Regions from separate parts of the Bradyrhizobium sp. LeoB3 genome, predicted to be linked through region 3. Evidence: predicted binding sites of a transcription regulator. Region 3 holds the regulator's gene; each other region holds the start of a gene.

Region 1 (7,956 bases), on a different contig from region 3:
CCGGCGCGACCGTGCTTGATGGCATTGTCCACGAGGTTGGCGATGGCATCGAACAACAGATCGCGGTCGCCGGTCACCCGCACCTCGCGGTCGCCAGTGATGGAGAGATCGGTACCGTCGCGCTCCGCCGCGGCGTCATAGAGCTCGACGACCTCGCTTGCGATCTCGACCAGGTTCACGTTGCGAAACGCGCCCTTGCGCACCTGGGTCTCGATGTGCGCGATCCGCGTGATCGAGGAGAACATCCCCAGGACGGCATCGAGGTCCGCGATCGTGTCGCCGATCAGCGCTAGATCTTTCTCGCCGATACGTTCGCCGTGATAGGCCTTCTCCAGCCGTCCGCGCATCCGGGTGAGCGGCGTCCGCAGATCATGGGCGACATTGTCGCTCACCTGCTTGACGTCTCCCATCAAGGCCTCGATGCGGTCGAGCATCAGGTTCAGATTCTCCGCCACACGATCCCATTCGTCATGGCTGCCGCGCAGCGGAATGCGCTTGTCGAGGCCGCTTTGCATGATAGCCCGGCTGGTGGCGTTGATCTCTTCTATTCGTCCCACTGTCCGCTGCGTGACCAGGATGCTCGCCACCACCGCAACCACGAACATCAGGAAAATGATTGCAATCACCGCCGCCCAGATCTTGGCGGCGAAGCTGTCGAGGTCGCTGATATCAGTTCCCACCAGTAGACGATCGCCGCCCGGCAGCGTTGCAGACATGGCACGAAACCGCGATTGTCCTGCGGCATCCGGCGCACGAGGGGCATGAAACTCCGTCCATCCCTGCGCAGTCGTGGCCGCCGAAGGCCATTTGTCGAGATTCCCGGCGAGAACGGCGGACGCATGATCGACCAGAAGATACAGTTTTTCTGCGGAACTGCTGTCGGCCACCCGGTTTCGGATCAGCTCAATCAATTCCTTGCGTCCTGATCGCTCGTAAGCGCCGAGCAAATTGGAATATTCGGCCATGATGGCCTGATCTGATCGGCTGCGCACGAAAGAGGCGGTCGACAGATAGACATAGGCGAAGATGGCGGCGGCGATTACGCCAAAGGTCACGATCGCGGCCAGCGCCAGCTTGAAGGTCGTCGACCTCAGGGTATCAGCCAGGAGCACGGAGACAGTACCCCATGCCGCGGACGGTATGGATCAACGGATAGGCCTGCTGGTCGTCGACCTTGCGACGCACGCGTCCGACATAGACGTCGATGATATTGGTCGAGGGATCGAAGTGGAGATCCCACACGTGCTGCAGCAGCATCGCGCGGGAGACAACGCGGCCTTCGTTGCGGACCAGATACTCCAGAAGCTGGAATTCCCGCGGAAGCAGCGGAATGGCCTTGCCGCCGCGGTTGGCGGTGCGCGAGATCAGGTCGATGGCGAGATCGCCGACCCGCAGGATGGTGTCCTTGGCGATGGTCTCGCTGCGCCGGCCAAGCGCTTCCAGCCGCGCCAGCAATTCGACAAAGGAGAAGGGCTTGACCAGATAGTCATCGCCGCCGGCGCGCAGGCCACGGACCCGATCATCGACCTCGCCGAGCGCGCTGATGATCAGGAAGGGAGCAGCGACGCCACCGTCGCGCAATTGACGCATGACCGTGAGGCCATCGATGTCGGGAAGCATGCGGTCGATCGTGATCACCGCATGATCGCGAGACGTGCCGCGCCGCAGGGCTTCGTTGCCGCTCGCGGCCAGATCCACCTCATAGCCGCTGCTCGTGAGTTGCTCGGCGAGTTGGCCGGCAGTTTCCGCGTCGTCCTCGACGACGAGAATGCGGCGATGACCTGCCGTCATGGTCTTCTTCCGGAATGACTGGCCACGAACGCGCGGCGTTCCTGCAGCCCAGGACGTCGCGCAGCTGGCTTTGTCGGAGACGCTCATCGTACTCCGATGGTTGCGCGGGACGGCTCACATGAATGTGACGGTCACCCAAGGCCCACCCGGCGAGGCTGCGCCGGAAGGTGCCGTGTCGCGCTCATCACACCGTGGTTCGGCAGTCAGTAGTAACCGTCGTACCCGCAGACGTTGACCCACTGCAGCCCGTAGCCCGTCCACACTTGAGTCCAGCAGTCGTCGTAGTAGCCAGCGTAGGCGGCGTAGCCGAAAGGCACGCCGATGAACGCAAAGCGATTGAAGCGGTTGCGGAAGAAGCGGTTATGGAAGCCATGCCGGAAGGCTGCGCTTCGAAAAGCTGCGCCTCGAAAGCCGGGGCTCGCGAAGCGCGGCGCGAATGCAGCATTCGCATTCGCGAACCGCGCACCGGCAAACCGCCCACCCACAAAACGCGGTCCTCCGCCGATGGTAGCAAAACGCGGTCCTCCGCCAATGCTCGCGAAACGCGTCCCTCCACCCATGCCGCCGAAGCGCGGACCTCCGCCTATGGCGTGCATCCCGCCTCCGAAGCTACCGCCGCGGAAACCTCCGGCCATGCCGCCGCCGTGAAAGCCGCCGCCCATGCCGCCGCCATGGAAGCCACCGCCGCCGCCCCCGAAGCCACCGCGAGCGAAGGCCGGCGACGCGAACGCAAGCGCGGTCGTGAGCGCACCCGCGATAAGGGAATTGACGAGCTTGCTCTTCATCCCGATTCCTCCCTGGTTGAATTGCAGCGACGCATCGCGTCGCAACAGGAGAACGATCAGGAGAGCTAAAAGCTCCTTCGACTTCAACTGACAAAGGCGACAGATTCTGACACGGAAGTTAGCTTCCGTGCCAGACTAAGCAGTTCCGCTCAGCGTAACGGCTTGCCGTTCTTCTCGCTGGCGCGGCGGAAGGCGTCGGCGAAGGCGTTGCCGGGTTGTTCTTGCTTGCGCGGGGCGGAGGACGTCATCGGCCCGCGAACACGGTCGCTCGACGAGCCCTTCGAATCCTTCTTGCCGGTCTCATCATCGAGCCGCAGCGTCAGCGCGATGCGCTTGCGGGCGACTTCGACGTCGAGCACCTTCACCTTGACGATGTCGCCGGGTTTGACGACCTCGCGTGGATCCTTGATGAAGGTCCTGGACATCGCCGAGATGTGCACCAGACCGTCCTGATGCACGCCGATATCGACGAAGGCGCCGAAGGCGGCGACATTGGTGACGGTGCCCTCGAGGATCATGCCGACTCTGAGGTCCTTGATCTCCTCGACGCCTTCCTTGAACACCGCGGCCTTGAACGCCGGTCGGGGATCGCGGCCGGGCTTTTCCAGTTCGCGCAGGATGTCGGTGACCGTCGGCAGACCAAAGGTCTCGTCCACGAACGACTGCGGCTTCAACTGGCGCATGATCTCGCTGTTGCCGATCAGCGCCTTGATGTCGCTCTTGGTCGCCGTGAGAATCCGGCGCACCACCGGATAGGCCTCGGGGTGCACGCCCGAGGCATCGAGCGGATCCTCGCCGTCGTTGATGCGCAGGAAGCCCGCGCATTGCTCGAAGGCCTTCGGCCCCAGCCGCGGCACCTCCTTCAGCGCCTTGCGCGACTTGAACGGGCCGTTCGAGTCGCGGTGCTGCACGATGCTTTGCGCCAAGCCGGGCCCGATGCCCGACACCCGCGACAGCAGCGGCACGGAGGCGGTGTTGACGTCGACGCCGACGGCATTCACGCAGTCTTCCACGACGGCGTCGAGCGAGCGTGCGAGCTTGCTCTCGCCGAGATCGTGCTGATACTGGCCGACGCCGATCGCCTTGGGATCGATCTTCACGAGCTCGGCGAGCGGATCCTGCAGGCGCCGCGCGATCGACACCGCGCCGCGCAGGGTGACGTCGAGCCCCGGTAGTTCCTCGGATGCATAGGCCGAAGCCGAATAGACCGACGCGCCGGCCTCCGAGACGACGATCTTCGTCATATTCAGGTCCGGCAGCCGCTTGACCAGTTCGGCTGCGAGCTTATCGGTCTCGCGCGAGGCGGTGCCGTTGCCGATCGCGATCAGGTTGACGCGGTGCTGAATCGCGAGCTTGCCGAGGATCGCCAGTGCCTCATCCCACTGGCGCTGCGGCTCGTGCGGATAGACCGCTGTCGTCGCCAATACCTTGCCGGTCGCATCGACGACAGCGACCTTGACGCCGGTGCGGTAGCCGGGATCGAGCCCCATGGTCACGCGCGCACCGGCGGGCGCCGCCAGCAGCAGGTCGCGCAGGTTGGAAGCGAACACCCGCACGCCTTCGGTCTCCGCCGCGGTCCACAGCCGCATGCGCAGGTCGATGTTGAGATGCACCTGGATCTTGGTGCGCCACGCCCAGCGCACGGTTTCGATCAGCCATTTGTCGCCGGGACGGCCGAGATCGGAAATGGCGAAGCGCTTCATAATCTTCAATTCGTAAGCGCTGGGCACGCCAGCCACCGGCGGCTCAGCCTCCGGCTGCATCTGCAGATCGAGAATCTCCTCCTTCTCGCCGCGGAACAGCGCCAGGATGCGGTGCGACGGCAGCTTGTGCAGCGGCTCGCTGAAGTCGAAATAGTCCTTGAACTTTTCGCCCTCGGTCTTCTTGCCCTTGCGCACGGTCGAGACCATGCGCGCGTTCGCCCACACCTCCTCGCGCAGCGCGCCGATCAGATCGGCATCCTCGTCGAAGCGCTCGACCAGGATCGCGCGCGCGCCTTCCAGCGCCGCGGCCACGTCGGCCACACCCTTGTCGGCATCGACAAAGGCTGCCGCCTGCGCTTTCGGATCATGCTGCGGCTGCGTCATCAACAGCTCGGACAACGGTTCGAGCCCGGCCTCCTTGGCGATCTCGGCCTTGGTGCGACGCTTCGGCTTGTAGGGAAGATAGATATCCTCGAGACGCGCCTTGTTGTCGGCAGCCATGATCTGCGCTTCGAGCGCGGCATCGAGCTTGCCCTGCTCGCGGATCGAATTGAGGATCGCGGTGCGGCGCTCCTCGAGTTCGCGCAGATAGGTGAGCCGTTCTTCCAGCGTGCGCAACTGCGCGTCATCGAGCGCGCCGGTCAATTCCTTGCGATAGCGGGCAATGAACGGCACCGTGGCGCCGCCGTCGAGCAGCGTGACGGCCGCCTCGACCTGCTGCTCGCGCACGCCAAGCTCTTGCGCAATCTGCTGATGAATCTTTGCCACGCAATTCCCCTGAACAACTTCGACGCAACCGAACCGCCGGTCGCGAGGCGCCGCTTATGGACCATGCCCGCCGATTTGATCAAGCGGCGGTGAGAGACAGTTCACAAGCGCGGCCCGCGCGAACGGCGAATCGGTATCGCGGTCTGTGCGCCGTCAATCTGCCGAAGATGTGTCGAATCGTCTTCCAGCGAAGTGCTCGAAGATTTCCTGCCTGGCCTGCTTGACGAACGGCACGTTTCATGATGTTCTTTTTTTGTTCTTCGATCTTAAGTTGCGTTAAAGAGGTATTTCATGGACGACGGGTATACCGGCGCCGAATCGTTTCAGTTTACCTTCCACAATGATGATACGCCTCGAGAGTTCGTCAGAGAGCTCTTGCGCGCCGTGTTCGGCAAGTCGGAGCGGGAGGCGATCCTGTTCGCGGCGGAGATCGACCAGCAGGGCAGCGCGACCTGTGGCCCCTATCCGTCTCGGGTCGCCGCGGCCTTATGGAAAACCGCGCAACAACGCATCAACGCGGCCGGGCATGGTCTTCAGATCACCAGCGAAGCGGTAAGGACCAGCGGCCCCTGCGATTTGTGCGGCGCGCCGCCGCCGGTGCAGGAGGTGCAGCTCGACGACAAGATCGCCTGCCTCTGCAGCGACTGCCTGCTCGCGGCAAGGGATGCATCCGAAAAATTGCAGGGCGACGAGTTCAGATACACATACGTCGCGATCGATTGGCATTTTGCCGGCATTCCACGCAATCAGCTCGTGACGCGGGCGCGCGGCTTTCCGGGTCACATGCGTGCGGACGTTCAGGTCGCGCTGGATCGATTGCTCTCTTCACCGATCCACTTCTTCGGCGTTCACGAAGAATATCGCTACGAGACGCTGACCTTTGCGGGATTGATGAACGACGGGCGCAATGCGCCAGTGATCGCTCCCCCGCAGTACTATGACGTCGATGTCGGCGAGCCGGCAGCGGTAAAGTGTCTCAACAACGGATTGTGGCTGTGCCGCGCCGGCGAACTTCGCTACGCGGTGCTGCTGTCCATTTATCGCGAATCCCGCAACGAGGACGCGATCCGGATCGAGATCGCGGTGCCGACCGGCGCAGCCGGCGACACCTTCGTTCAGCGCTGTTTTTCGGAGCTCGAGCAAGCGGTGCAGGCAGCGCGCTCCTATCGCGGCAAGGTTCTTTCGCTCGACGGCGGAGCTGAATATCGCGGACGTTCAAGGGGCATAACGGTGCACCGGCTGCCGCCCGTCGATCGCGAGGCCGTTATCCTGCCTGAACCGACCCTAAGACTGCTTGAACGCAACGTGCTGAACTTTGTCGGCAGCCGCGACGCGCTGCGCCGGCTTGGCCAGTCGACGCGCAAGGGCATCCTGCTCTATGGGCCGCCGGGCACTGGCAAGACTCACACCATCCGCTATCTCGCCACCAATCTGCCGGGACATACGACGCTGATCATCACCGCCGAACAGATCGGGCTGCTCGAAGCTTACATGAATCTGGCGCGACTGCTGCAGCCGACGATGGTCGTGATCGAGGACGTGGACCTGATCGCCGTCGACCGCGAGTTGATGGGTCCGTGCGAGGAATCGCTGCTCAACAAGCTGCTGAACGAGATGGACGGATTGAAGGAGGATGCCGACATCCTGTTCGTGCTCACCACCAACCGTCCCGAAGAGCTTGAAAGCGCGCTGGCCGGCCGGCCCGGCCGCATCGACCAGGCGATCGAGGTGCCGCTGCCGGATGCGATCGGCCGCGGCAAGCTGGTGCGGCTCTACGGCAGGAGCCTGCCGCTCGAGGACAGCATCGTCGACGAGGGGGTGCGGCGCACCGACGGCGTCAGCGCCGCCTTCATCAAGGAGCTGATGCGACGCCTCGCGCAGGCCAGCATCGCGCGCGACGGTGGCAAGTCGGTAATATCAGCCGACATCGACGAGGCGCTCGACGACATGCTGTTCGCCGGCGGCCGGCTCAATGTGAAATTGCTCGGCGGCGCGCAGGAGATGGCCGCGGAGTGACGCGCCCTGGGTGGAGGGCCGTCGCGCGGACTCCGGTTGGAGCGACGGCGGCGGGCCCCTTCTTTCGGCGCCGCTCCACCCTATATCAGGGCTGCCCCTCGCACGCTCAGAAGGACCGCCGGCTTGACCGAGCAGCTCGCCTTATTTGCCGACAATTCCTCCGCGCCGGAGGGATTGCGCTATGCCGCCGATTTCATTTCGTCCGAGGTCGAGCGGGAACTGATCGCGCGCATCGCGGCGCTGCCCCTGCAGCCGTTCCAGTTCGGCCAATATCAGGGCAAGCGGCGCGTGGCTTCGTTCGGCTTCCGCTATGATTATACGGAGCGACGGCTGCGTGAGGCCGATTTCATCCCGGACTGGCTCAGCCCCGTGATCGAGCGGGTCGAGGCCTTCGGCGGACCAGGCACCGAGATCGCGCAGGTGCTCTGCACCGAATACGACACCGGCGTCGGCATCGGCTGGCATCGCGACAAACCGCATTACGACCGGGTCTTCGGCCTGTCGCTGGGATCGCCATGCAAGTTCCGCTTCCGCTGCCCAGCCGGCGACAAGTGGGAACGCTTCACCTTGGAGGCGCAGCCCCGATCGATCTACCTGCTCTCGGGTGAGGCAAGGCAAGTCTGGGAGCACAGCATTCCAGCCGTCGAGGCGCCGCGCTATTCCATTACGTTCCGCACCATGCGGGACTAGTCGCGAGGGACGCTTCGATCACCTCTCCCACAGGGAGAGGTCGGCGCGCAGCGCCGGGTGAGGGGTTCCGGTCCCTCGATAGAGCAGATCCCCTCACCCGCGCCTTCGGCGCGACCTCTCCCTATAGGAGAGGTGAAGCAAGAACTGCTACACTCCACCTGATTCAGCACCAGGAGCCTCATGGCACGACGAACCGGTAGCGC
Region 2 (7,956 bases), on a different contig from region 3:
GAGCCCGAGCCTACCGTATCGGCATCGAACTGCATGAACTGCCGGAAGCGGCCGGGGCCCGGCTTCTCGTTGCGGAAGACGTAGCCGGCGCGGTAGCTGCGATACGGCTTCGGCAGGTGATCGAAATTCTCGGCGACGTAGCGGGCAAGCGGCGCGGTCAGGTCGTAGCGCAGCGAGATCCACTGCTCGTCGTCGTCCTGGAACGAGAACACGCCCTCGTTGGGGCGATCCTGATCCGGCAGGAATTTTCCGAGCGCGTCGGTATATTCCATCGCCGGCGTTTCCACCGGCTCGAACCCGTAGCGCTCGAACACTTCGCGGATGGTCTCGGTCATGCGGCGCGTCGCGGCGATCGCGGTCGGGCCGCGATCTTCCAGTCCGCGCGGCAAGCGCGCCTTCAGCTTCTGCGGTTTTTTGGGTTTGTCGGCCATGGGCGCGCGTTTACCAGCGGATGGAGAATGCGGCAACCGTCACGCCGAAGCGGCGGAATAATTCCGCCGCCGGTCACAGCACCTTTCTGATCCAGTTGTGCGGATCGGCCGCGCGACCATACTGGATGTCGACCAGTTGCTTGCGCAGCCCCATGGCGACAGGGCCGGCCGCACCGCCATTGATGAGAAACTCACCCTTCGTGGAACACACCTTGCCGATCGGCGAGATGACGGCGGCCGTGCCGCAGGCGAAGGCCTCTTTCAGCTTTCCGCTGGCGGCATCCGCGCGCCACTGGTCGATCGTGTAGGTCTCCTCGCGCACGGGCGTACCGGCATCCTTCGCGAGCGCGATGATCGAATCCCTGGTGATGCCCGGCAGGATCGTGCCGAGCGGCGGCGTCAGCAGCGAACCGTCGTCGAACACGAAGAAAACGTTCATGCCGCCGAGTTCCTCGATATAGCGGCGCTCGACCGCATCGAGGAAAACCACCTGATCGCAGCCGTGCTCGATGGCCTCGGCCTGCGCCCGCAGGCTCGCGGCGTAATTGCCGCCGCACTTGACGGCACCGGTGCCGCCGATCGCAGCGCGCGTGTAGTGCTCCGACACCCAGATCGACACCGGCGCGGGTCCGCCCTTGAAATAGGAGCCGACCGGCGAGGCGATGACGGCGAAAATGTACTCCGCTGATGGCTTCACGCCGAGGAAGACCTCGCTCGCGATCATGAAGGGCCGCAGATAGAGACTACCCTCGCCGCCTGGAATCCAGGCTCGGTCGATGCGCACGAGCTGTTCAACCGCTTCGATGAACACGGGCTCGGGCAGCGGCGCCATGGCCATGCGCTCAGCCGAATTCCAGAAGCGGCGGGCATTGGCGTCGGGGCGGAACAGGTTCACCCCGCCATCGTCGCGCTTGTAGGCCTTGAGGCCTTCGAAAATCTCCTGCGCGTAATGCATGACGGCGGCGGCCGGATCGAGCGGGAAATTCGCGCGGGATTCGACGCGCGCGCCATGCCAGCCCTTCGCCTGATTGTAGCGAACGATAGCCATGTGATCGGTGAAAATCCGGCCGAAGCCCGGGTCCACGAGCCTTGCCGCGCGCTCCTTGTCGGAGGTCGCATTCGCCGCAGGCTGGATTTCGAATTTCAAACTCATACCCTTGCTTCCCGCTGTCGGAATCCGCGCGATTGCTGGCGCCGGTCTCGCCGGGCCTAACTGGCTTGGTCGGCCTGGACTTCACCGCCAGCCTTACGGCCGGTTTCCATGGCCCTCATGTCCGAAAGGACATGCTTTTGCCGGATGCTGAAGTCCAGTATGTTTTGTCGAAATGCCGCTCGACAATCACACGGTAGTCCCAATTTGCGGCCCAAGCCTCCATCACTGGTCTGCTCGTGGCCGATCTAAACTTTGCCAGGGACGAAACGATTTAAAATTTCGTCGTGACTGGCAGTTTTGTAACATTGAACCCAAGATACGTCAATATGGCTGACATAAATTTCTCAACGGCAGCAGCGCAGCCCGATTCTCCGGGAACGGACGTATCCGCCCCCGGGCCGCGGACGGGCGATTTGCGCTGGGACATCATCGAGCTCCTGTTCTTCGCCTATCGCGACTTCGTCGGCGATGCCGATCAGGAGCTGGAGGCGTTCGGCTTCGGCCGCGCCCACCACCGGGTGATGCACTTCGTCACGCGCTATCCCGGGCTCAAGGTCGCCGACCTTCTCGACGTCCTGCGCATCACCAAGCAATCGCTCGGCCGCGTGCTGAAGCAATTGCTCGACGAAGGCTACATCCTGCAGAAGACCGGCAGCAATGACCGGCGGCAGCGGCTGCTTTACGCCACCGCCAAGGGCGAAGCGCTGGTGGCCAAGCTGGCGGGACTGCAGACCGACCGCATCAACCGTGCGGTCGCCGGCCTCGATCCGGGCGGCGTCGAGACCGTACGGGCGTTCCTCCGTGCGATGATCGACCGCGACGACCCCGACAAGGTGCTGGAGACGATCTTCGGCGGCGCGGCCAAGAAGACGAGGGAGTGAACGTGACGCAGGGAGCAACCATCGCCGCGGCGACGGCACGCATGCCGATGAAACCGGCCGACGACGCGCCGCACCTGCTGCTGGTCGATGACGACCGCCGCATCCGCGATCTTCTCTCGCGCTTCCTCTGCGGCGAAGGCTACCGCGTCACGACCGCCATGAGCGCCAGCGACGCGCGTGCCAAACTGCTCGGGCTCAATTTCGACCTGCTGATCCTTGATGTGATGATGCCCGGCGAGAACGGCTTCGATCTCGCGCGCTTCATCCGCTCATCCTCGTCGGTGCCGATCATCATGCTCACCGCGCGCCACGAGGCGGAAGCCCGCATCGAGGGCCTGCAGATCGGCGCCGACGACTATGTGGCAAAGCCGTTCGAGCCGCGCGAACTGGTGCTGCGGATCGGCAACATCCTCAAGCGCACCGCGCCGCCGCCGGCGCAGACGCTGGAGCAGATCGCCTTCGGCCCCTACGTCTTCCATCTGGACCGCGGCGAATTGCGCCAGGGCGAGGAGATCATCCATCTGACCGACCGCGAGCGGGACATGCTGCGCATCCTCGCCGCGAGCCCCGGCGAAACCGTGCCGCGCGGCGCGCTGACCGGCGGCGGCACCGTCAACGAGCGCGCCGTCGACGTGCAGATCAACCGCCTGCGGCGCAAGATCGAGCGCGATCCCGCCAATCCCTTGTTCCTGCAGGCGGTGCGCGGCATCGGCTATCGCCTGGTGGCCTCGCCTTAAGCCCTTATCCGCCATGAGCACGATCGACACGGGCCTGAGCCTGATCCGCAACGCCTCGCAGCGCGTCTCCAGAGCCAATGGCCGGATGGGAAACGCGTTCAAGAGCTGGATGCCGACCGGCCTCTATGCCCGCGCCCTGCTGATCATGATCGTGCCGATGGTGGTGCTGCAGACCGTGGTGGCCTTCGTGTTCATGGAACGGCACTGGAACACGGTGACGCGCCGCCTCTCCACCGCTGTGGTGCAGGACATCGCCGCCCTCATCGACGTCTACAAGACCTATCCGCAGGACAAGGACCGCGCGCAGGTGCGCCGGATCGCTCAGCGGCTCCAGCTCGTGGTCGATTTCCTGCCTCCCGGCGATATGCCGCCACCCGGGCCAAAGCCGTTCTTTTCGCTGCTCGACCAGTCGCTGTCGGTGCAGCTCGGCCGCCAGATCGGCCGTCCGTTCTGGATCGACACCGTCGGCAGGTCCAACCTGGTCGAGATCCGCGTGCAACTCGACGACGCGATCATGCGCATCTTCGCGCTGCGCAGCGCCGCCTACGCATCGAATTCGGAAATCTTCATCTTCTGGATGCTCGGCACCTCCACGATCCTTTTGATCGTCGCGGTGCTGTTCCTGCGCAACCAGATCAAGCCGATCCTGCGTTTGGCGGACGCCGCCGAAAGCTTCGGCAAGGGCCGGGAGGCACCGAATTTCCGGCCGCGCGGCGCGCGCGAGGTGCGGCGTGCGGCGCACGCCTTCCTGGAGATGAAGGCGCGCATAGAGCGCACGATCGAGCAGCGCACCGCGATGCTCGCCGGCGTCTCGCACGATCTGCGTACCATCCTGACCCGCTTCAAGCTGGAGCTCGCGCTGCTCGGTGAAGGCCCCGAGATCGACGCCATGCGCAAGGACGTCGACGAGATGTCGATGATGCTGGAGGACTATCTCGCCTTCGCCCGCGGCGACTCCGGCGAGGTCGCACAGCCGACCGACATGACGATGGCGCTGGAGGAATTGCGCAACGACGCCGAACGCCACGGCCATACCGCGACCGTCGCCTTCCACGGATTGCCTGTCGTGACGGTGAAGCCGGCCTCGTTCAAGCGCTGCCTCGGCAATCTCGTCTCCAATGCGGCGCGGCACGCCAACGCGATCTCGATCACCGGCCACCGCGACCACCGCTATCTCACGGTCACCGTCGATGACGACGGCCCGGGCATTCCGGCTGATATGCGCGAGGAGGTGTTCAAGCCGTTCCTGCGGCTCGACGACGCCCGCAATCAGGACGAGGGCGGCACCGGCCTCGGACTGGCCATCGCCCGCGACATCGCCCGCTCGCATGGCGGCGACATCATGCTTGGCGACAGCCCGATGGGCGGCCTCCGCGCGACGGTGAGAGTGCCGGTGTAACAATTCTTCCCTTCTCCCCTTGTGGGAGAAGGTGGCGCGAAGCGCCGGATGAGGGGTTCTTTCCACGGGCTGTGGTGTTCGTGGAGAGAACCCCTCACCCAAGCGAGCCCGCTGCGAGTAGCTAAGCAGCCCTCTCCCACAAGGGGAGAGGGCACGACAATTGGCATCACAAGGCTGAGCTAGCTCGGACGCTTGAAGCGCATGCGGCTACGAAAAGAACTTACTTCGGCAGCTTGGGAATCATGCCCTTCAGCTTTTCCATGTCCTTGATGTTCATCTTCATGCCGCCGGCCATGATGATGTCACCGGGCTTCTGGTCCGCCTTGCAGGGGCCGAGCCATTTAGCTTCGATCGTGCCGGTGGTATCGTGCGCCGCACCGGTCGAGCCGCGATCGGCGTGCGAGGTTGTCTTGACCGTGTAGGCGGAGTTGAAGTCGCCGGTGATCTCGGCATGCGAGGTCACCGTGACGCCGGCGACGCCGCACACGGAATCGCTGACATAGCCGGTCGCGGTCTTCTGGATATCCTGCTTGGAGCAGATATCCTTCGCCATCGGCGAGACTGCCGTGCTCATGTCCTTGTCGGTGGTCTCGTCGGTGCAATGCTGCATCGTCATTTCGGGCGTGGTCGAGCCCGTGCGCGCGATCTTCATCTCCCACAGGCCCGCCTTGCGGACCGGCAGATCGACGGCGCCGGCCGCCCCGGGCAGCAGCGCAGCCAGGCCGATGGCCGATCCGAGCAGAACGAAATATCGCGTCATGCGGCGATGCCGGTACCGGTGCCGATCAATAAAGCGTGCGCAGCGGCCGCTCGGCGGCGCCCCAAGGCACCCAGCGGCAGGAGAAGGAGACGTAGCCACCCTCATAGGGCTGCACCGCGAGGAATTTCACCACCTTGCCGTAGGAAGCGCAGTGATCGACCGCGAGCTGGCGGGCGTCCGCCTGCTGGGCCAGCGAATAGGCAATGATGCCGCCGGTATCGTTGCCCTTGAACGGGGGCACCCAGTCGGCCTGGGCCGGTGCAACGGCCAGCATTGCGCCTGCGGCAACCATGCCAGCGGCCAGAATTTTTCGCATCTGCAGACTCTCCTCAAATCCTTGGGCGGCACCATAAAGTGCGCGGGCGACCGTGAAAAGAATCGTGGGCCGGAGATTTGCGGAGTTCTCCGCCAGTGTTGCCGCGTTGCACTTGACCTCGCCCGGCCTTCGCGGCACCGTCCGGCGCATTGGATGTCCGGCGGATTCTCATGCGCAACTCTGTTCGTTCCTCGACCAAAACTGGCCTCCGCGCCGCATTCGGCCTGCTGGTTGGCCTGTTGGCGTCCGCCCAGACCGCCCACGCCGCCAATCCGCTCGAGCTGAATTTCTGGCTGTCCGGACCGAAGTACGAAGGACGGGTGGCCCCCTGCGAGGCAGCGCTGCAGACCATCGCGTCTCAGTTCCAGGAAAAAGAGAGCCAGTTCTGGAATTCGCCGCTGGTGATCACCGGCTATTCGCGCATCCATGAGACTGCTTTCCGTCCCTGGCAGTCCGACAATATCCCGCGCCGCTACTGTTCGGGCGACGCGGTGTTGAGCGACGGCAAGGTACGCACCGTGCATTTCTCGATCATCGAGGATGGCGGATTTGCCAGCATCGGCCAGGGCGTCGAATGGTGCGTGGTCGGACTGGACCGCAACTGGGCCTATAATCCCGCCTGCAAGTCGGCCCGGCCCTGATCCTTAGGGCTGGTGTGGCGACGCTTGTTCTCAAGCAATGCGTCGCATCACACTTTGTTCTTGAAATGTTCCATCTCCCTGCTAGGCTCGCCCGCGGTCGAGTGTGAGGGGTGCTTGATGTTTCGATTGGCCTTGGTTGCCCGCCTGCTGATTTCCGTCCTTGCCTTTTTTGCCGCGATTGGCCCGGTCAGCGCCCAGGACCGCCGACAAAACGCGCCGGGCGAGTTCGATTTCTACGTGCTTGCGCTGTCCTGGTCGCCGTCGTTCTGCGAAGCCGCCTCCGAGCGCGGCGATGGCAGGCGGGCGCAGGTCCAATGCGGCGGACGCCCCTACTCCTTCGTGGTGCATGGGCTCTGGCCGCAATATGAGCGCGGCTTTCCGGAATATTGCCAGCGGCCCGCGCCACGCCTTGCCCGCAATGTCATGAGCTCGATGCTGGACCTGATGCCGGCGCCCGGGCTGATCTACAATGAATGGGACAAGCACGGCACCTGCTCGGGCCTCCCCGCACGCGCCTATTTCGAGAGCATCCGCAAGGCCCGCGCCGCGGTGAAGATCCCTGAGGAATTCCTGCAATTGTCGGAGCCGAAGACGGTCGCACCCGGCGAAATCGAGGAAGCCTTCATCAAGGCCAATCCGGGCCTCAGCAGCTCGGCAATCTCGGTCACCTGCGACAGCAAGCGACTCAGCGAGGTCAGGATCTGCATGAGCAAGGACATGCAGTTCCGTGCCTGCGAGGAAACCGATCGCCGCGCCTGCCGCCGAGACCAGGTGGTGATGCCGCCGATCCGGGGCGGTTAGACAGTCTCTCCATCGTCATGGCCGGGCTTGCCCCAGGCATCCAGGCCCCTCTTGACAGCGGCGACCGGGTGGATGGCCGGGACAAGCCCGGCCATGACGAGTAGAAGTGCGGTGTACAGACCAGCAGATAGCTCATGAACTACCGTCACGCCTTTCACGCCGGCGGCTTTGCCGACGTCATCAAGCACATCGTGCTGGTGCGAATCCTGCTCTATCTGCAGGAAAAGCCGGCGGCGCTCCGCCTCATCGACACCCATGCCGGCGCCGGCCTCTATGATCTCACCTCCGACGAGGCACGGCGCGGCGGCGAATGGCTGACCGGAATCGCGCGCGTGATGCAGGCGCGATTCTCGAACGAAGCGCTGCCGCTGGTACTGCCTTATCTCGACATTGTGAGAGCCTTCAGCCCGCCGGGCGAACTGAAGGCCTACCCGGGCTCGCCCTTGATCGCACGGGCGCTGCTCCGGCCTCAGGATCGCCTCACCGCTTGCGAGCTCGAGCCGGAGGCGCGCAAACGCCTGATCGACGCGCTGCGCCGCGACGCCCAGGCGCGGGTGGTCGACCTTGATGGCTGGACCGCGCTGCCGGCCTTCGTCCCGCCGAAAGAAAGGCGCGGCCTGGTCCTGATCGACCCGCCCTTTGAAGCCAAGGACGAGTTCGAGCGGCTGGCGCAAGGCTTTTCGGAGGCGTTCGCCAAATGGCCGACCGGCAGCTATCTGCTGTGGTACCCGGTGAAAAGCCGTCGCGTGACCGACGATCTCGCACGGTATGTCGCTTTCGAGACAGGCAACAGCAAGCCGGCTGGCAAATGCCTGCGACTCGAATTCAGCGTCGCGC
Region 3 (7,956 bases):
TGTCCGAGTGGAGGCGTGACGGTACTCTAATCCTCAATGGGACTGTGGCCTTATGAGACTTTCGGCTCAATCGGGCTTGGAGCGCTAAGATCGGAAACGCGCCGGCAGGACGTTCTTTCCTCCGTATTCCGCATCTGTTCCGCTATCCCGCGGATACCCGGTTCCGGTAGCTTTGTTGAAGCAGGAATACTCAGGGCGGAGGATGTCGGACGAGGGCAGGACGCCGGGCGGCAGGCGCGGCTATGCCGGCACCTGGCCGCCCCGCGAGGCGGTGGCGCCGGCGGGTGGTTATGCCCCGATCGGCGTCGGCGCCTGGCCGCCAATCGTCGAGACGTTGCGCCAGTGGATCCGGGCGGAAGCGGGCGCCGGACGGCTTCTGCCCTGGGTGCCGGTCGCGTTCGGCTGCGGCATCGCGCTTTACTTCGCCGCCGACCATGAGCCAGTGCTGTCGGTCGCGGCCATCGTCGCCATCGCGCTATGCGCTGTCGCGTTCCTGCTCAGGCGGCGGCAGGCGTTCGCTGCCGCCGTCATCATTGCCGCCGTTGCGTCGGGTTTTGCGGTTGCCACCTGGCGCACCGCGCGGGTCGCACATGGCGTGCTGGCGCGGCCGATGTTTTCGGTGTCGCTCACCGGATTTGTCGAGACCCGTGACATCCGCGAGCGTACCGACCGTTTCGTGCTGCGCGTCGCGAGCATCGAAAGCCAGCGCGGCGCGCCGAAGCTCGAGCGTGTCAGGCTGTCGGTGAAGAAGGGCACTGCCCCTGACGTCGGCAGCTTCGTCGAATTGAAGGCACGGCTGCAGCCGCCGCTCGCTCCCTTACGGCCCGGCAGCTACGATTTCAGCCGCGATCTCTATTTCCAGGGCATCGGCGCCTCCGGTTTCGTACTCGGCGCGATCAAGACGACGGCGTCGCCGGAAGGCCGCGGATTTGCGCTGCGCTATGCGGCGTTCATGCAAGGCATGCGCGATGCGATCGATGCGCGGATCCGCAACGTGCTCGAAGGCGACAATCGCGCGATCGCGACCGCACTCCTGACCGGCCGGCGCGATGCGATCTCCGAGCCGGTGAATGATGCGATGTTCATTTCGGGGCTCGGCCACGTGCTCTCGATCTCGGGCTATCACATGGCGGTGGTCGCGGGCGTGGTCTTCTTCGCAGTCCGCGCCTTGCTCGCACTGTTCCCGGTGCTCACTGTGGGCTTTCCGATCAAGAAATGGTCCGCCGCGGCGGCGCTGGTCGCTGCCGCCTTCTATCTGCTGCTGTCGGGAGCGGAGGTCGCGACCCAGAGATCGTTCTTCATGACGGCAGTGGTGCTGATCGCCGTCATGGTCGACCGCCGCGCGGTGACGTTCCGGACGCTCGCCGTCGCGGCCATGATCGTGCTCGCGATCGCACCGGAAGCACTGGTTCATCCGAGCTTTCAAATGTCGTTTGCGGCCACCCTCGGGCTGGTGGCGCTGGTGCAGATTGGCATGCCGCATCTGTTTGCCGCGCCCGATCATTCCGCGACCGCGCGGATCGCGCTGTGGGGCGGGCGCGAGATTGCGATGCTGCTGCTGGCCTCGCTGGTAGCGGGGCCGGCGACCACGCCCTATGCCGCCTTTCACTTCCATCGAGTGGCGCCCTTCGGCGTGCTTGCCAATCTGGCGGCGATGCCGGTGGTGTCGGCGCTGGTGATGCCGGCCGGGCTCCTCGGCTTGCTGGCGATGCCGTTCGGTTTCGACGGCGTGTTCTGGGCGATCATGGGCAGCGGCATCGACTGGATGATCGTGGTTGCGCAATGGGTCGCCGCGCTGCCGGGCGCAGTCGGCCACGTCAGTGCGTTCGGGATCGGCCCGCTGATCGCCGCGAGCCTGGGCGTCATCCTGCTCGGGCTGTTGCGCACGCCGCTGCGCTTCGTCGGCGCGGCGGTGCTTCTCATTGCGGTGGTCTGGGCGGTGAGGGCGCCGCAACCCGACATCCTGATTTCCGGCAACGGCCGCAATGTCGCCGTTCGCGGCGGTGACGGGCGGTTGCACCTGATGCGGACCGCGAAGGACGCGTTTCTCGCCAAGGAGTGGCTTGCCGCGGATGCCGATGCCCGCACTGCAAGCGACCCGTCGCTCACGGAGGGCGTCTCATGCGATGAGGGCGGCTGCGTGACCCCGGCCGCGGGCGGCGCGTTCATCGCGCTCACGCAGCGATCCGAGGCGCTCGCGGACGATTGCGAACGGGCGGTGCTGATCGTGACCGCACGGCCGGTGCCACAAGGCGGTGCGGCGGCGGTCATCGATGCCGAGCGCCTGCGGCGGCAGGGCGGGCTGGCGCTGCGGCGGAACCGGAACGGCTTCGTCATCGATGCGGTCAAGCCCGCCGGCCTCGACCGGCCGTGGTCGCCTGCGGTGTCAGGCGAAGGCGAACCCGAGACCACGATCCGGATCCAAGGGGCACCCGCGCCGCGCGCCATCGATGCGACCCCGTCCGAGTCCGACCTGCAGCCGGAAGACTGAGCGCTCCCGTCAATCTCCACCGGCGTTGGCCGGCAGCTCGAAGGCGCCGAGCCGAAATTCGTCCGGACCGCCCGAATGCGACGGCACTTGCACGAGCGTGAAGCTCGCATCCGGAAATCGCTCCCAGATCGCGAGATCTTCCGCTGCGACGGTGAGCCAGCCGAACCTGAACATGTATCGGCCGGGCTGGGCCACCCGTCCGGCTTTTTGCCATGTGATCTTGGTGACCACCGATCATGCCCCTTGCGAATAGTTCAACAAAAAACCGCATGCGCCCCCGGATGGCCTCCGGGGCCGCTCGAATACTTTGCTTTTCACCCGCGGCAACGTCCCGCCGGCCGAGACCGGCGGCGCACGCTGCCCGAAGCTCTCAGCCGATGAACAGCGGGTTCGGCGCGGGGCGCTGCTCGACCGCCTTCGGTGCCGGCTCTGCAACATGATGCGTCACTGGCAATTGCAGCACGGTGGCCCGCTGCCCTTCGCAGAGCTGGGTCACCAGCACATGGCTGCCATCGGGGAATTCGATCGCGTCGTGATGACGATCCCGAATATGCGCATCGATCTGGTTGAACTTGCCGACACGGAAGCCGGTCGTCTTGGTCCAGATCCAGCGATTGTCGTAGCGGACGTTATCGGCGAACGCGAGTTCGGTCCCGGGAAGCATGCAGACTGCGACCGTCGGATCGCTTTCCGAAGCGAAGCCGCGGGTCGAGGTACCGCGGAAGGTGGTGGTGATAAGCGTCTCTCCGACTTGGGCGGGACGCGTCGCCACGGCGTGCAGGCTATAGTCACACATCGGATTGCTCCTCATTCGAGATAGCCGACCCGTGCCTGGGAAGAGGCGCAGGCCTCTATCAGAGTGGACGATAACTTATAAGCCTCTGCTCCGTTCTTGGCATTTGTACGGCCCGCGCCCTCTAGCCGTTCACAAACACGATAGGAGGCGCTGCCGGACATCTCCTTGCACCGAGAGTGCCCCGGCGAACTTACCGGGGCTCTTATTCTAATCACTCTAAATCGTTCTTGTCAGTGTCCTTGAGGGCAGAGCACCCACCAAAGTACCAGACGAGCTGCTGCGTCCTCGTCGGCTCAGTACTTGCGATAAAGCCCGATCAGCTTGCCCTGGATCCGCACCCGGTTCGGCGGCAGGATGCGGACTTCGTAGGCCGCATTGGCAGGCTCAAGCGCGATTGACGCGCCGCGGCGACGGAAGCGCTTCAGCGTCGCTTCCTCCTCATCGATCAGCGCCACCACGATGTCGCCGGTGTTGGCGGTGTCGTTACGCTGGATCAGCGCCATGTCGCCGTCGAGGATGCCGGCCTCGACCATGGAATCGCCGCGCACCTCGAGCGCATAGTGCTCGCCGGAGCCGAGCATGTCGGGCGGCACGCTGATGGTGTGGCTGCGGGTCTGCAGCGCCTCGATCGGCGTACCCGCCGCGATCCGGCCCATCACGGGAACGGCGACGGGACGGTTGCCATCATCCTCGGCCACGGCCGCGCTGGTCGTGCGCTTGCCGAGCGTGCCCTCGATGACGCTTGGCGTGAAGCCGCGGCGACCGTTGCCGGCGGCGGAGAGCTCGGGCAGTTTGATCACCTCGATCGCGCGGGCGCGGTTCGGCAGGCGGCGGATGAAGCCCCGTTCCTCCAGCGCCGTGATCAGGCGGTGGATGCCGGACTTCGAGCGCAGGTCGAGTGCGTCCTTCATCTCGTCGAACGAAGGAGGCACGCCGGCCTCTTTCAGCCGTTCGTTGATGAAACGCAGAAGTTCATACTGTTTGCGCGTAAGCATCGCGAGCATTCCCCCGGTTGGTAGCGTCGTTCGATCCGAGACTTGAGAAGAGCTGATCTCGGGAGTCACGCACTCCCATTCGTAGACAGCGAGTTTCGAAACAAATCATGAACGGACACTATATGTTCGATATGTGTTCCGCAACCACTTAATTTCTGGTGAACGCGACCAGAGATGCTCGGGCAGGTGTCGGTCGCGACGTCATTCGGGCAATCGGAGAATGTCGCAAGGCGCGCCTTTTGCTGCGGCTGGCGCGAATGGCGGACGGATCACAAGTGCCTGCGCCGCAGTGAGATTCCCAAGCAGCGAACTGTCCTGCTTGGTGACCGGCGTTGCGATCAGCGTGCCGTCGTCGCGCTCTTCGAGTAGCGCACGAAGATAATCTTCGCGCTGATCGTTGGCGGCGAGATCGCGGCCGAGCAGGGCGCTTTCCGTCACGTGATGAATCGCCGAGCGGCCGAGCAGGGCCCGAATCAACGGCACCAGGAACAGATAGGCGCAGACATAGGACGACACCGGATTGCCGGGCAGGCCGATCACTCGCATCGCGCCGAGCCGGCCATGCATCATCGGCTTGCCCGGCCGCATCGCGATCTTCCAGAACGCCATGGTCACGCCCTCGGCCTCGAGCGACGGTTTGACGAGGTCATGGTCGCCGACCGAAGCGCCGCCGGTGGTGATGAGGATGTCGGCGCCCGCGGCATGCGCGCGGCGGATGCCGTCAGTGGTGGCGGCAACCGTGTCGGCGGCGACCCCCAGATCGATCGCTTCAGCGCCTTCCGCACGCGCCATCGCCCGCAGCGCATAGCCGTTGGAATAGACGATCTGGCCTGGACCCGGAGAGGTGCCCGGCATCACGAGTTCGTCGCCGGTCGCGAGCACGGCGACCTTGGGTCGGCGCCGCACGGGGAGTTCCGGATAGTTCATTGACGCCGCCAGCGACAGCGCGCGGTCGGTCAGCCGGCTTCCGCGCCTCAGCAGCACGTCACCCTCGCGGAAATCGACGCCGGCGGGCCGGATATGCCGCCCGGCGACAGCGGCCTCGGTGATGGTGATGTGATCGCCATCGACCCGGGTGTCCTCCTGGATCACGACCGCATCGGCGCCGGCGGGAATGACGCCTCCGGTGAAGATCCGTGCCGCTTCCCGCGGACCAAGTTCCCGATCGAACGGCCGGCCCGCGGCGACTTCGCCGATCACCTTCAGCCGCGCGCTCAAGTCGGCGGCGTCGGCGGATCGCACCGCATAGCCATCCATCGCCGACATCGCCAGTGGCGGCTGAGTACGCTTTGCCGCGACGTCACGGGCAAGCGTGCGGTGATAGGCGGCATCGAGCGCGACCATCTCTTCCGGCAATGGTTCCGCGCCGGCGAGGACCGCGGCTAGCGCATCGGCGACCGGCATCAGGGCCACGGGCAACTCCTAAATTCCGAGCGCGACAAGCGCGTTCGTCACATCATCCGGCGATGTGACGTGAATGGCCGTGAGACCTATCGCCCGTGCGCCGCGAATGTTCTCTGCGGAATCGTCGAAGAACACGATGCGTGAGGCCGGCACGCCGATCGCCTTTATCACGTAGTCATAGGCGTCCGCGTCAGGTTTCCGTAGCCCGATCGTCGAGGAGAAGAAGATCTGGCGGAAGTGGCCGAGCACGTCCGAATAGGCTGTCGAGAAATGCTCGATATGGGGCGGATTGGTGTTCGAGAAAGCATAAAGCGGCAGACGCGTCTTGGCGCGCGCCAGGTGCTCGGCGATTCCCGGCATCTCGCCGGCGAAGATCGCGTTCCACCCTTCCAGGAACTGGGCGTCGGAGATGCCGATGCCGAGCGACTGCCGCAAGCTTGCGAAGAAGGCGGCGTCATCGATCTTGCCGACCTCGTGATGTCTGTAACTCTCGTCCATCACAAAGCGGGTGGCGAGCTCGCCGGGCTCGCAGCCGGCATGGCCGGCCCAGGTGGTCATCACCTTGCCGAAATCGATATCGAGCACGACGCGGCCGAGGTCGAACAACAGGACGTCGGCGGAGCCGGGGGAAAGGGACGGTTGAGTCATGGCGACGGCTGTGTACGAAAATCCCGAGGGGCCGGCAATGTCTTCGATTGTATCAGCCAGGCGGGTCACACACACCGATGTCGTCCCCGCGAAGGCGGGGACCCATAACCACAGGGAGTTGTGGTGGCGCGAGCAAGCAGTGGTAGCGGAGCACACAGCAAAGTCCTGTGGTTATGGGTCGACGAGGGGAACGTCCGATTCAATTTTCAAACAGCTTGAGGATGTGAGTCCACATTCTCGCGGCGCATTGCGCCCGAGCTTTGCGTTCGTTTCACCCTCTCATCGAACAGAGGGCGCAGGGAAAGCCGGGTGCCGGTTGCACCCATGGGTCCCGTGCGACAAAAAGCACGGGAGTAGGACCACAGGTTCAACCGAAGCATTCCGGCCTTCCCTGCGCGATGGTGTTACGGCTTACTTCGTACTCTCCCCGGTGACCGGGCTTTCTTGCCACCGTCGCCTAGTGCGAATGTGTTCGCACGAAACTTAGCGCCAGCGTCGGGGCGCCAGGACCACACGACTTCGCCGTCCGTAATGCGCGTGCTCGTCAGTCACACCCATCGCGTCCACCGCATCTCACCGCAACGTTCGTGACGATCGCGAGCCGCCCCTCTCTTGGGTGAGACGCGCGGAGTTAAATCACTGATTTTGCCCGACGGCGAAAGCGAAATGTTTTTCGCTGATAGTCTGGATACGTTTCTGCTGATTTGCCCGTCGGGTTGATATGTCGCACCCAAAGCAACCACATCGTCACTACGAGCCAACGGATAAGCGCGAAGCGCCGCCCGATGACAGGCTCCGGGAAGCAATCCATAGCGCAGCGAACGGAGGCATGGATTGCTTCGCTCCGCTCGCAATGACGGAGGCTGTCATTCCGGGGCGTCCAAAGGACGAGCCCGGAATCCATTTCGCAGCTTGCGCCAGCGGATGAATGGATTCTCTGATGTGCAATTGCACATCATAGCTCGCGCTGCGCCCGCCCCGGAATGACCGCGGCAGTTGGCAACGGGTGGAGCATAAGTGCGACGGACGAGCGCAAGACTCGTGCTTCGGCAATCGCCGATTGGGCATGGAAGCCTCCCGCATTTCGGCTTTGCCGTCATTGACGGCACATATATCGTTCGCGGCAGGAAACCGACCCCGGTGAAATAGCGGGTAACGATGTCCGGTGATGCGAGGAAAACCATGTCCGATACGCTCCTGTTCTCACCAATGACGATCCGCGGCATCACGCTGAAGAACCGGATCGTGGTGCCGCCGATGCATCAATATTCGGCCGTGAAGGGATTTCCGACCGATTGGCATTTGATGAATGCGGGCAAGTTCGCCGCCGGCGGCGCGGGGCTCGTCATTGTCGAGTCGACCAAGGTCGAGCGGCGCGGCTGCGGCACGGTCGGTGATCTCGGCATCTGGGACGACAAGTTCATCGCGCCACTCAATCGGCTCGTCACCTTCATCAGGCAGCAGAATGCGGTTGCCGGCATCCAGCTCGGCCATTCCGGCCGCAAGGCGCGCGCAACGCGCCCGTGGGAAGGTGATGGCCCGCTGCAGCGGTCGCCTGACATCGAGGATTGGGACGACTGGACCCCGGTCGCGCCGAGCGCGATCGCGCACAGTGCACGCTG
Region 4 (7,956 bases), on a different contig from region 3:
CGCGGCCGAGCACGCCGGCGAACGCTCCGCCGCCGGTTGCCAGCGCAGTACGGGTCAACATCGCCGCACCGATCAGAAGGGTTTGCTGCAGGATCAGCACAAACGCCGCTGGGACGATGTAGCTTGCATAGCCGCCCACGGGGTTGAAGATCGGCTGCAGCAGAATGTCGGCCGGGCTCGAACTCGCCAGCTTCGCCTTGACAAGGCTTCCATCCGAGCGTGCGCCTCGCGAAACAAGCTCGGACGTCAATGTCCCGATTGCGGTGGCGACCCCGCTGGCGGTCGATCTGAATATGAACAAATAGGTGGCATCCGCGTAGATCGGAATGTGAGCGGTGATGCCCTTGAGCACGTCGCGCTCAGTGTCTGGCGGGATTTCGACGGCGGCAAAGGCCTTCCCACGATCGATTGCGGTGCGCGCCTCGGCGAGTGTACGGGTGCGGACCGCAACGCTCAATGCTCCGCTCGCATCCAGCGTCTCGACGATCTGGCGGCTGAGATCGCTCAGATCGTTGTCGACGACCGCGATGGGAAGCTTGCGCAGGATCTGGTTCAGATAGGGTTGCGGATAATAAATGCCGTAGACCAAGGGAGCCAGGAACAGGAGGGTGAAGGCGCTCCGCGCGCCGAGCACGCGCCGCCACTCCGCCATGAAGGCGCCGCCGACGCCGCGGGGCGCGCGGCCGATCTCTGATTGCTCGGCTGGTCGCGCCGTCTCAAACCAGCCCCTGCGCTTGAGGCTCGCCATACGCAGCAAGGCGAAACCAGCATAGAGCATCGTCAGGCCGGCGAGCGCCGCGAACGGAATGGCGGAGTCCGACACCGGCAATCCGCGTGCCGCTTGGCCCAACAACACGGCCATGTACCAGCGCAGCGGCAGTATCGCGCTCCAGACTTGCGCAAACGCATTCATGCCGATCGCGGGGAAGCCGACGCCGGCGTAGCCGAATGCAGGAGAGGCAACGAGGCCCGCAAGTCCCAGCCCCGTCGCCAGATCGCCGACCAGGAGCTGCAGCAGGGCACCGAGCGAGAGGTAGGCGACAATCAGGAGCGAGCCGGCGGCCACCATCAACGGAAGGTCTCCCCTGAAGGGGACTTGCAGCACGCCCTCCAGGAAGAGCGGCTCGGCAAGCATGATGAGGAGGAAGATGCCGAAGAGGGGCGCGAGCTTGCCGGCCAGCGCAACGACCGGATCGCCTCCGGCACTTTCGAGCCAGGCCCGCGCGTCGCGCCGGCGGAATTCGGAGCCGACGGAATAGCCTGCCGCGAGCGTGATCACTACATGGATGATCGTCGGCAGCAGCGCACGGAGCAGGAACTGGGCATAGTTCTTTTGCGGATTGACAAGCGCGATGGTTTCCCCGGCCATCGTTCCGATCGAGGCTGGTGTGGGCGCTGCGTGCTTCGCGGGGGCTGCCACGGCGGCTGCGGCGGAAAGCGCATCGCTCAGCCCCGAGGAGGCAATGCCGGCCGCCGTCAGGAACTGCTGGTTGTAGAATCCAACCACCTGCGGACGGCGTTGAGCCTGCAGGTCGCGCTCGAAATCCGGTGGGATATAGATTGCCGAGATCGCCTTTCCGGACCGTATATCCTTCACGGCCGTGGACAGCGTACCGGAGCGGTCGACGATTTTCAGGCTCGGAGATGCCGCGACGTATTCCACCAGGGCACGCGAAGCGTCCGACTTGTCCTCGTCGACGACCGTCACCCCGAGCCCCCGGATGACCGGATGGCTGAAGACCGTTGTGAGAACCACGAACGCGAAGAGAGGCACGCCAAAGATCAAAAGCAGCGCCACACGATCGTGAAACAGCCATTGGCACTCGCGCTGTGCGACCAACAGAAATCCCGGTCTTGACGCCAGCCTCATTGCCGCGACCGCCAGTCGAGATAGGCGCTCATACCCGGTCGCAGCTCGGGCACCGGCTGGACCGGGTAGGCACGAATCGAAAACGTCCGCAAATCGAAATCGCCCGAAGCACGCGTGGCCCGCCAGCTCGCATATTCGCCCTTGGTTGCAATAAGCTTGACCTCGACGGTGACGCGGCGGTCATCGAGAGCCGGAATGCGGACATCAAATCGATCGCCGACCTTCAAGCCCTTGACGAGATCCTCGCGAAGATCGAAGTGAATCCAGACATCGCCCAGATCGATCAAGGTAACCAGCGGCACGCCCGGCGATACGTATTCGCCAGGCTCAATATTGCGCTGATAGATCTGCGAGGCGACGGGGGCATAGACCACGAGTTGATCAATGATCGATTGAACGCTCTGGATATCGGCATTGGCTTTTTCGACGTTGGCCCTGGAGATCGCCCGCTCCTCCTTTGTGTAGCCGTTGACAGCCTGGTCGTAGGACGATTTGGCCTGATCGACTGCGCGCTCGCTTTCGTGCAGCGTGTCGGTCACTTGGTCGAGACGGGCTTGCGGCGCATTGCCTTGCTGGGTCAATGTGTAGGTACGGTCAAAGGTCTTCTGGGCAAGCACCTGGGCAGCCTGCGCCCGCTCCATTGCCGCTTTCCGTGCGGCAATGGTTTCCACCCGTGTTCCGATGAGGACGTTGGCAAGTTGAGCCTCGGCGACAGTCTTTGCTGCCTTCATCTGCTCGTGTTTGGCCAGAGTTTCGGGATTGTCGATCCGCACGAGCACAGCGCCAGCCGGAACGTTCTGGCCACGTTCGACGGGAATTTCCTTGACCCGCCCGTCGACACGCGCGGCTATATCCAGCCGCGTTGCATCGACCTCGCCCTGGACGAGCAGTGGTTCCGGTCGCAAGAGATAGAAGACAGAGAGCGCGACGACGGCAGCTGCAACGATGCCGACAATGATGGAAGGAGCGCGCGTCGCGGTGCGGGTGTTTTTCTCTCCGTCCCTCGGTGCGTCGGACGTACTTTGAATTTCCTTGTCAGAGATCGGCATGTCCGCGCCTGATTCCCCTTTGCGTGACCGGGGTAGTCGTTTGCTAGCCTTGGTTGTTAGGTCTGTCCAATCTCGATCCGCTGAATTCCGCGAGCAAAAAGATCAACTATCGGCAGGGTGCATGTCAACCTCTGCCCTTATCGGGTACCGTCCGCTCGTCACTGGGGATGATCGTCTCGTCTCGATATCGGTATGCTGTACGGAGATCTGATGACGGCCGTGCAACAGGAGCCTTTCGCTCAATCGCGTTCCCGTGAGCTGAAGAGAAAACGGTCGCTCAACCAGGCCCAGGCTTGAGCAGCCAATAGCTTCTCAGCCTTTGTGAAACCGGCTTGACACGCGTTCCAACATGTTCGCATTATGTTCTCAGTGAATTTCGGTCAAATTTCACCGGTGAACGCTCTGGATGGCAACGGCGGCCACCATCCTTCATGCAGACCTTGATGCCTTTTACGCCTCGGTCGAGCAACTGCTCGATCCTTCGCTGCGCGGCAGACCTATCGCTGTCGGTGGCGGGGTCGTGCTTGCTGCCTCATACGAAGCCAAGGCGTTCGGGGTTCGAGGTGGTATGCCGGGACGGCACGCACGCCAGCTATGTCCGCAACTCACTTTTGTCGGCGGCCATTTCAAGGACTACCAACGGCTGGGTGATGCTGCCATCAAGGTGATCGACGATTTCACGCCACTGGTGGAGCGTATTTCCATCGACGAGGCGTTTGCCGACGTTGCGGGCTGCACCCATCTCTTCGGTACGCCCGCCGAAATTGCAAAGACAATCCGCCAACGCGTGCGGATGGAGATCGGTCTTGGGATCTCGGTCGGTGTGGCGCGCACCAAGCATCTGGCGAAAATTGCCTCGCAAGTGGCGAAGCCAGATGGGCTCGTGGTCGTGGATCCCGACACCGAACTGGAGTTCCTTCACCACCTGCCCGTCGAGCTGATGTGGGGAGTGGGTCCCGTCACGAAGGCGCAGCTCGCCGAAATCGGCGTGCTGACCATCGGACATCTGGCAAAGACACCGGGATGGTCGCTCGAGCGCTTGCTCGGCCCCGCTGCAGGCGAGAAACTCGCGGCGCTGGCATGGAATCGCGATCCGCGGGAGATCAAGTCTCACCGCCGGGCCGGATCGGCAGGGGCGCAGTCAGCGATTGGCAGGAAGCCGGCCGAAGAGCGGATTATTCGACCCACGCTGCTTCACCTCGCGGACCGCATCGCTACGCGACTCCGGGCGAAGTCCAGGCCCGGTCGAACCGTGACGGTCCGCGTTCGCTTCGCCGACCTGAGCTCGGTGACGCGCTCGGTAACGCTCGATGCGCCGATCTCCGCGACCATGATTCTTGCTGAGATCGCCGAGGAACTGGTGCGAGCAATCCTTGCAGATCATCCGGACCAGAAGACCATCTCGCTATTGGCGATCTCCGTGTCGCATCTTGAGGAGCACTGGGATCTCGAGCTCGAACTCCCGCTTGAACTTCAAGATGAAGCGCGCCGCCCCGGCACCAGGATAGGCATGGCCCGTTGGGCGGCTGATTGCGCCGTCGACAAGATCCGCGATCGCTTCGGATGGGATGCGATCGGATACGGCCCGGCAGCGCTTGGCATTTCTCGTTCCGTGCCCGACGAATTTCGCAAACTCGCCGAAAAAGACCTTTAACCCTCGAAAGCCTTGGCCCGACAAGCGACCGGTGGGTACGAGCTCCTATTTACCAGCTAGCCGCCAGCGGCAAAGACCTCGCCGTTCCTGACGTGCTTAGATGCGCGCGCTTGTGCTGTACAGCTCCGCTGGCACGAAAAATGCTGAGGCGCCTCCGCGATGGCGAGCGCAAAGCTCGCCGGGCAGACGGAGGACAACATGAGAGCCCAAGTATTGAGAGCGTACGACGAGAAGCTTTCCAACGACCAGTGGGTCAGCGAAGAAAAAGCGCCTGATCCCAAGTTGACTAAATCGACTGATGTCATCGTCCGCATCGGTGGAGCTGGCGTATGCAGGACCGACCTTCATATCATCGAAGGTGTATGGAAGCCGCATATGGATCCGACCGGCGACAAACTGCTACCCATCATCATGGGACACGAAAATGCAGGTTGGATCGAAGAGGTTGGCAAGGAAGTCGAGGGAGTAAAGAAGGGTGACCCGGTCATCGTTCACCCGAAGATCACCGGTGGCACCTGTCTCGCCTGTCGCCGAGGCTTCGATATGCATGGTCCCGGCACGTTTCCGGGGCTTGATTGCAACGGCGGCTATGCAGAATTCCTTTGCACCTCCGAACGCAATATTGTGCCGCTGCCACGGACTCTTGCGCCAAAGGATGTGGCGCCTTATGCGGATGCGGGCCTCACGGCCTATCGCGCGGTCAAGAAGGCCTCTCGTCACCTTTTGCCGGGCGAATCCTGCGTCGTAATCGGTGCAGGTGGGTTGGGCCACATCGGAATCCAGTGTCTCAAGGCGATGTGTGCGGCCGATATCATCGTTGTCGACAAGTCCGAAGCGTCGCTGAAGCTGGCCGAAAAATCGGGCGCCGACCATCTGGTGAAAGCTGACGGCAACGAAGTGGCAGCCGTTCTGGCATTGACTGCCGGAAACGGCGCGGAAGCCGTGATCGATTTTGTTGGCGAGAAAGGCACGACGTCCAAGGGGCTGGCGATGACCCGCCCGATGGGCAGCTACTACGTTGTTGGTTACGGTGAAGACATCCGCGTTCCGACCGTGGATATGGTGATCACCGAGAAAAACATTATCGGCAACCTGGTCGGTACATGGGCCGAGCTAACCGAGTTGATGGCGCTTGCGGATCGGGGTTTGGTCGAACTCGCAACCGCCGAATATCGCCTCGCGGACGCCAACAAGGCATTGCACGATCTCAACGCCGGAAAGATCCATGGACGCGCAGTTTTGATTCCTTGACAAAGAGTTCTAATCCATCGCGGGCATTCGTTTGCTCGCGATGGATTTGGCGTCCGCCCGTCATATGCCATGGCGGACTTGGTCCAAGCGAGTGATCGCTATTGCGGCGCAAACATTGCGATGCAAACTGACGCCTCTGCGTTGCAGCGATTCTCATTTTGCAATTCCTGTCGCAATTTGCGTCTCGATCAGTCGTCAAGCCGAGAGCCGTGCGTGCGCGACCGTCACTCATCTCACGCTCACGTCATCAGAAATCATCTGGCGAGGGGCTCGGACGAGCTGGCACGCCCATTGCAAAGCTCCTGAGCACAACAACGCTGACTGGTCCATCGTCTGGGGCGAGCCGCGAAAAGAACGAGGGAAGGGGATATCGAGCTGAGGGCGTATCTTCTGCGGGGCAACGCAATTGCGATCGAGGCCGCTGGTTCCATGATCGCTGCTGATCGTCCGCAGAGCGCTCCACAGTCATCCTGAGACCCTTGCCGATATCAAACGTCCGGTCGTGAGAACGGCCGCGAGGTGGCCCGTAACGCACGGGTAAGCACTGCCCGGCCCGTCGAGGCGCAGGGCAGGCGGAATATCGATGTGGTTTCTGACTCGATCAGGAGGATAGACTAGATGTCTGGAACGCTAACGCTCAACAAGATCACCGCCCAGCGCGGCATTTCCGTCGGTGACGCTGCAAAGAAGATTGCAGATCTCGGCTGGAATCCTTCCTACGTCCAGGAAGCGATGACCTTCCCCACGGACTACAAGATCACGAAGGCGCCGAAGGACCCGATGAAACAGGTCCTTCGCTCCTATTTCCCGATGCAGGAGGAAAAGGACAACCGCGTCTATGGCGCGCTTGATGCGGCCCTGCGCGGCGACATGTTCCGCAACGTCGAGCCGCGATGGGTCGAGTGGATGAAGCTGTTCCTGGCGATCATCCCGTTCCCCGAGATCTCGGCGGCGCGCTCGATGGCCATGGTCGGCCGTCTCGCTCCGGGTGAGGATCTCCGCACCGGCTTCACGATGCAGATGGTCGACGAGTTTCGTCACTCGACGATCCAGATGAACCTCAAGAAGTGGTACATGGAGAACTACATCGATCCGGCCGGGTTCGATATCACGGAAGAGGCGTTCGGCAAGTGCTACGCCACCACGATCGGCCGTCAGTTTGGTGAGGGCTTCATCACCGGTGACGCAATCACTTCGGCGAACATCTATCTGACCGTCGTGGCTGAGACTGCCTTCACGAACACGCTGTTCGTGGCGATGCCGTCCGAAGCCGCTCGCAACGGCGACTACGCGCTTCCGACCGTGTTCCTTTCCGTGCAGTCGGACGAAAGCCGGCACATCGGCAACGGCCATTCGATGCTGATGTCCATGCTCAAGGAGCCCGACAACCATCTGCTGATCGAGCGGGACCTGCGCTATGCCTTCTGGCAGAACCACGCGATCGTCGATGCCGCGATCGGAACCTTCATCGAGTATGGAACCACGAACCGCGACAAGAACAAGGAGTCCTATGCGGAGATGTGGCATCGCTGGATCTTCGAGGACTATTATCGCACCTATATGCTGCCGCTCGAGAAATACGGCATCAAGATCCATCATGACGACGTCCAGACAGCCTGGAAGCGCCTGACCGAGAAGCACTACGTGCACAGGGTCGCGCAATTCTTCGCGGTTGGCTGGTCGGTGAACTTCTGGCGGATCGAAGCTCAGACCGACAAGGACTTCGAGTGGTTCGAGCATAAATATCCGGGCTGGTACGCCCAGTTCGGCGAATTCTGGAAATGGTACGAGAAGCTGTCGCATCCCGGCCAGACCAACATCCTCTTCAATAGCGATGTCGGCTACGTCTATCCGCATCGTTGCTGGTCGTGCCTGGTGCCTTGCCTGATCCGTGAGGACATCGTTACGGACGAGATTGACGGCAAGCTCTATACCTTCGCGCATGAGCTGGATCGCTGGACTGCCGTGCAGGCATTCGCCGGCGAATACGAGGGACGACCGACGCCCGCGATGGGCCGGTTCAGCGGACGGCGGGAATGGGAAAGCTGCTACGATGGCTGGGACCTCGCCGATGCGATCAAGGACCTCGGCTTCGTCCGCACTGACGGCAAGACGCTGGTGCCGCAGCCACA

What was found. Region 3 encodes LexA, which represses DNA repair genes until DNA is damaged. Its sites were predicted from a motif close to TGTTCNNNNTGTGTTCNG; they were not measured.
Region 1: the regulator LexA is predicted to act here: its motif matches at 5,291-5,308, upstream of ACZXDY_RS29125 (ATP-dependent Clp protease adaptor ClpS).
Region 2: the regulator LexA is predicted to act here: its motif matches at 6,374-6,391, upstream of ACZXDY_RS11515 (ribonuclease T2 family protein).
Region 4: the regulator LexA is predicted to act here: its motif matches at 3,270-3,287, upstream of dinB (DNA polymerase IV).

The regions. Positions count from the first base shown of each region.
Region 1 covers NZ_JBVBEF010000056.1:40,952-48,907, reverse strand. The annotation lists partial or broken gene ACZXDY_RS29145 (sensor histidine kinase) at 1-671, opposite strand, end outside; gene ACZXDY_RS29140 (response regulator transcription factor) at 1,099-1,791, opposite strand; gene ACZXDY_RS29135 (hypothetical protein) at 1,995-2,576, opposite strand; gene ACZXDY_RS29130 (Tex family protein) at 2,726-5,047, opposite strand; gene ACZXDY_RS29125 (ATP-dependent Clp protease adaptor ClpS) at 5,339-7,063, shown strand; gene ACZXDY_RS29120 (alpha-ketoglutarate-dependent dioxygenase AlkB) at 7,187-7,753, shown strand; gene ACZXDY_RS29115 (DUF763 domain-containing protein) at 7,934-7,956, shown strand, end outside.
Region 2 covers NZ_JBVBEF010000012.1:20,393-28,348, reverse strand. The annotation lists gene hisS (histidine--tRNA ligase) at 1-431, opposite strand, end outside; gene ACZXDY_RS11550 (branched-chain amino acid aminotransferase) at 505-1,584, opposite strand; gene ACZXDY_RS11545 (MarR family winged helix-turn-helix transcriptional regulator) at 1,911-2,465, shown strand; gene ACZXDY_RS11540 (response regulator) at 2,507-3,202, shown strand; gene ACZXDY_RS11535 (ATP-binding protein) at 3,216-4,601, shown strand; gene ACZXDY_RS11530 (DUF3617 domain-containing protein) at 4,822-5,361, opposite strand; gene ACZXDY_RS11525 (hypothetical protein) at 5,387-5,677, opposite strand; gene ACZXDY_RS11520 (hypothetical protein) at 5,848-6,318, shown strand; gene ACZXDY_RS11515 (ribonuclease T2 family protein) at 6,436-7,119, shown strand; gene ACZXDY_RS11510 (23S rRNA (adenine(2030)-N(6))-methyltransferase RlmJ) at 7,254-7,956, shown strand, end outside.
Region 3 covers NZ_JBVBEF010000003.1:23,797-31,752, reverse strand. The annotation lists gene ACZXDY_RS04205 (ComEC/Rec2 family competence protein) at 203-2,491, shown strand; gene ACZXDY_RS04200 (hypothetical protein) at 2,501-2,722, opposite strand; gene ACZXDY_RS04195 (hypothetical protein) at 2,862-3,287, opposite strand; gene lexA (transcriptional repressor LexA) at 3,581-4,282, opposite strand; gene ACZXDY_RS04185 (molybdopterin molybdotransferase MoeA) at 4,484-5,695, opposite strand; gene ACZXDY_RS04180 (HAD-IA family hydrolase) at 5,705-6,334, opposite strand; gene ACZXDY_RS04175 (NADH:flavin oxidoreductase/NADH oxidase) at 7,517-7,956, shown strand, end outside.
Region 4 covers NZ_JBVBEF010000002.1:176,580-184,535, forward strand. The annotation lists gene ACZXDY_RS03545 (ABC transporter permease) at 1-1,840, opposite strand, end outside; gene ACZXDY_RS03550 (HlyD family secretion protein) at 1,867-2,919, opposite strand; gene dinB (DNA polymerase IV) at 3,326-4,573, shown strand; gene ACZXDY_RS03560 (NAD(P)-dependent alcohol dehydrogenase) at 4,772-5,824, shown strand; gene ACZXDY_RS03565 (aromatic/alkene/methane monooxygenase hydroxylase/oxygenase subunit alpha) at 6,443-7,956, shown strand, end outside.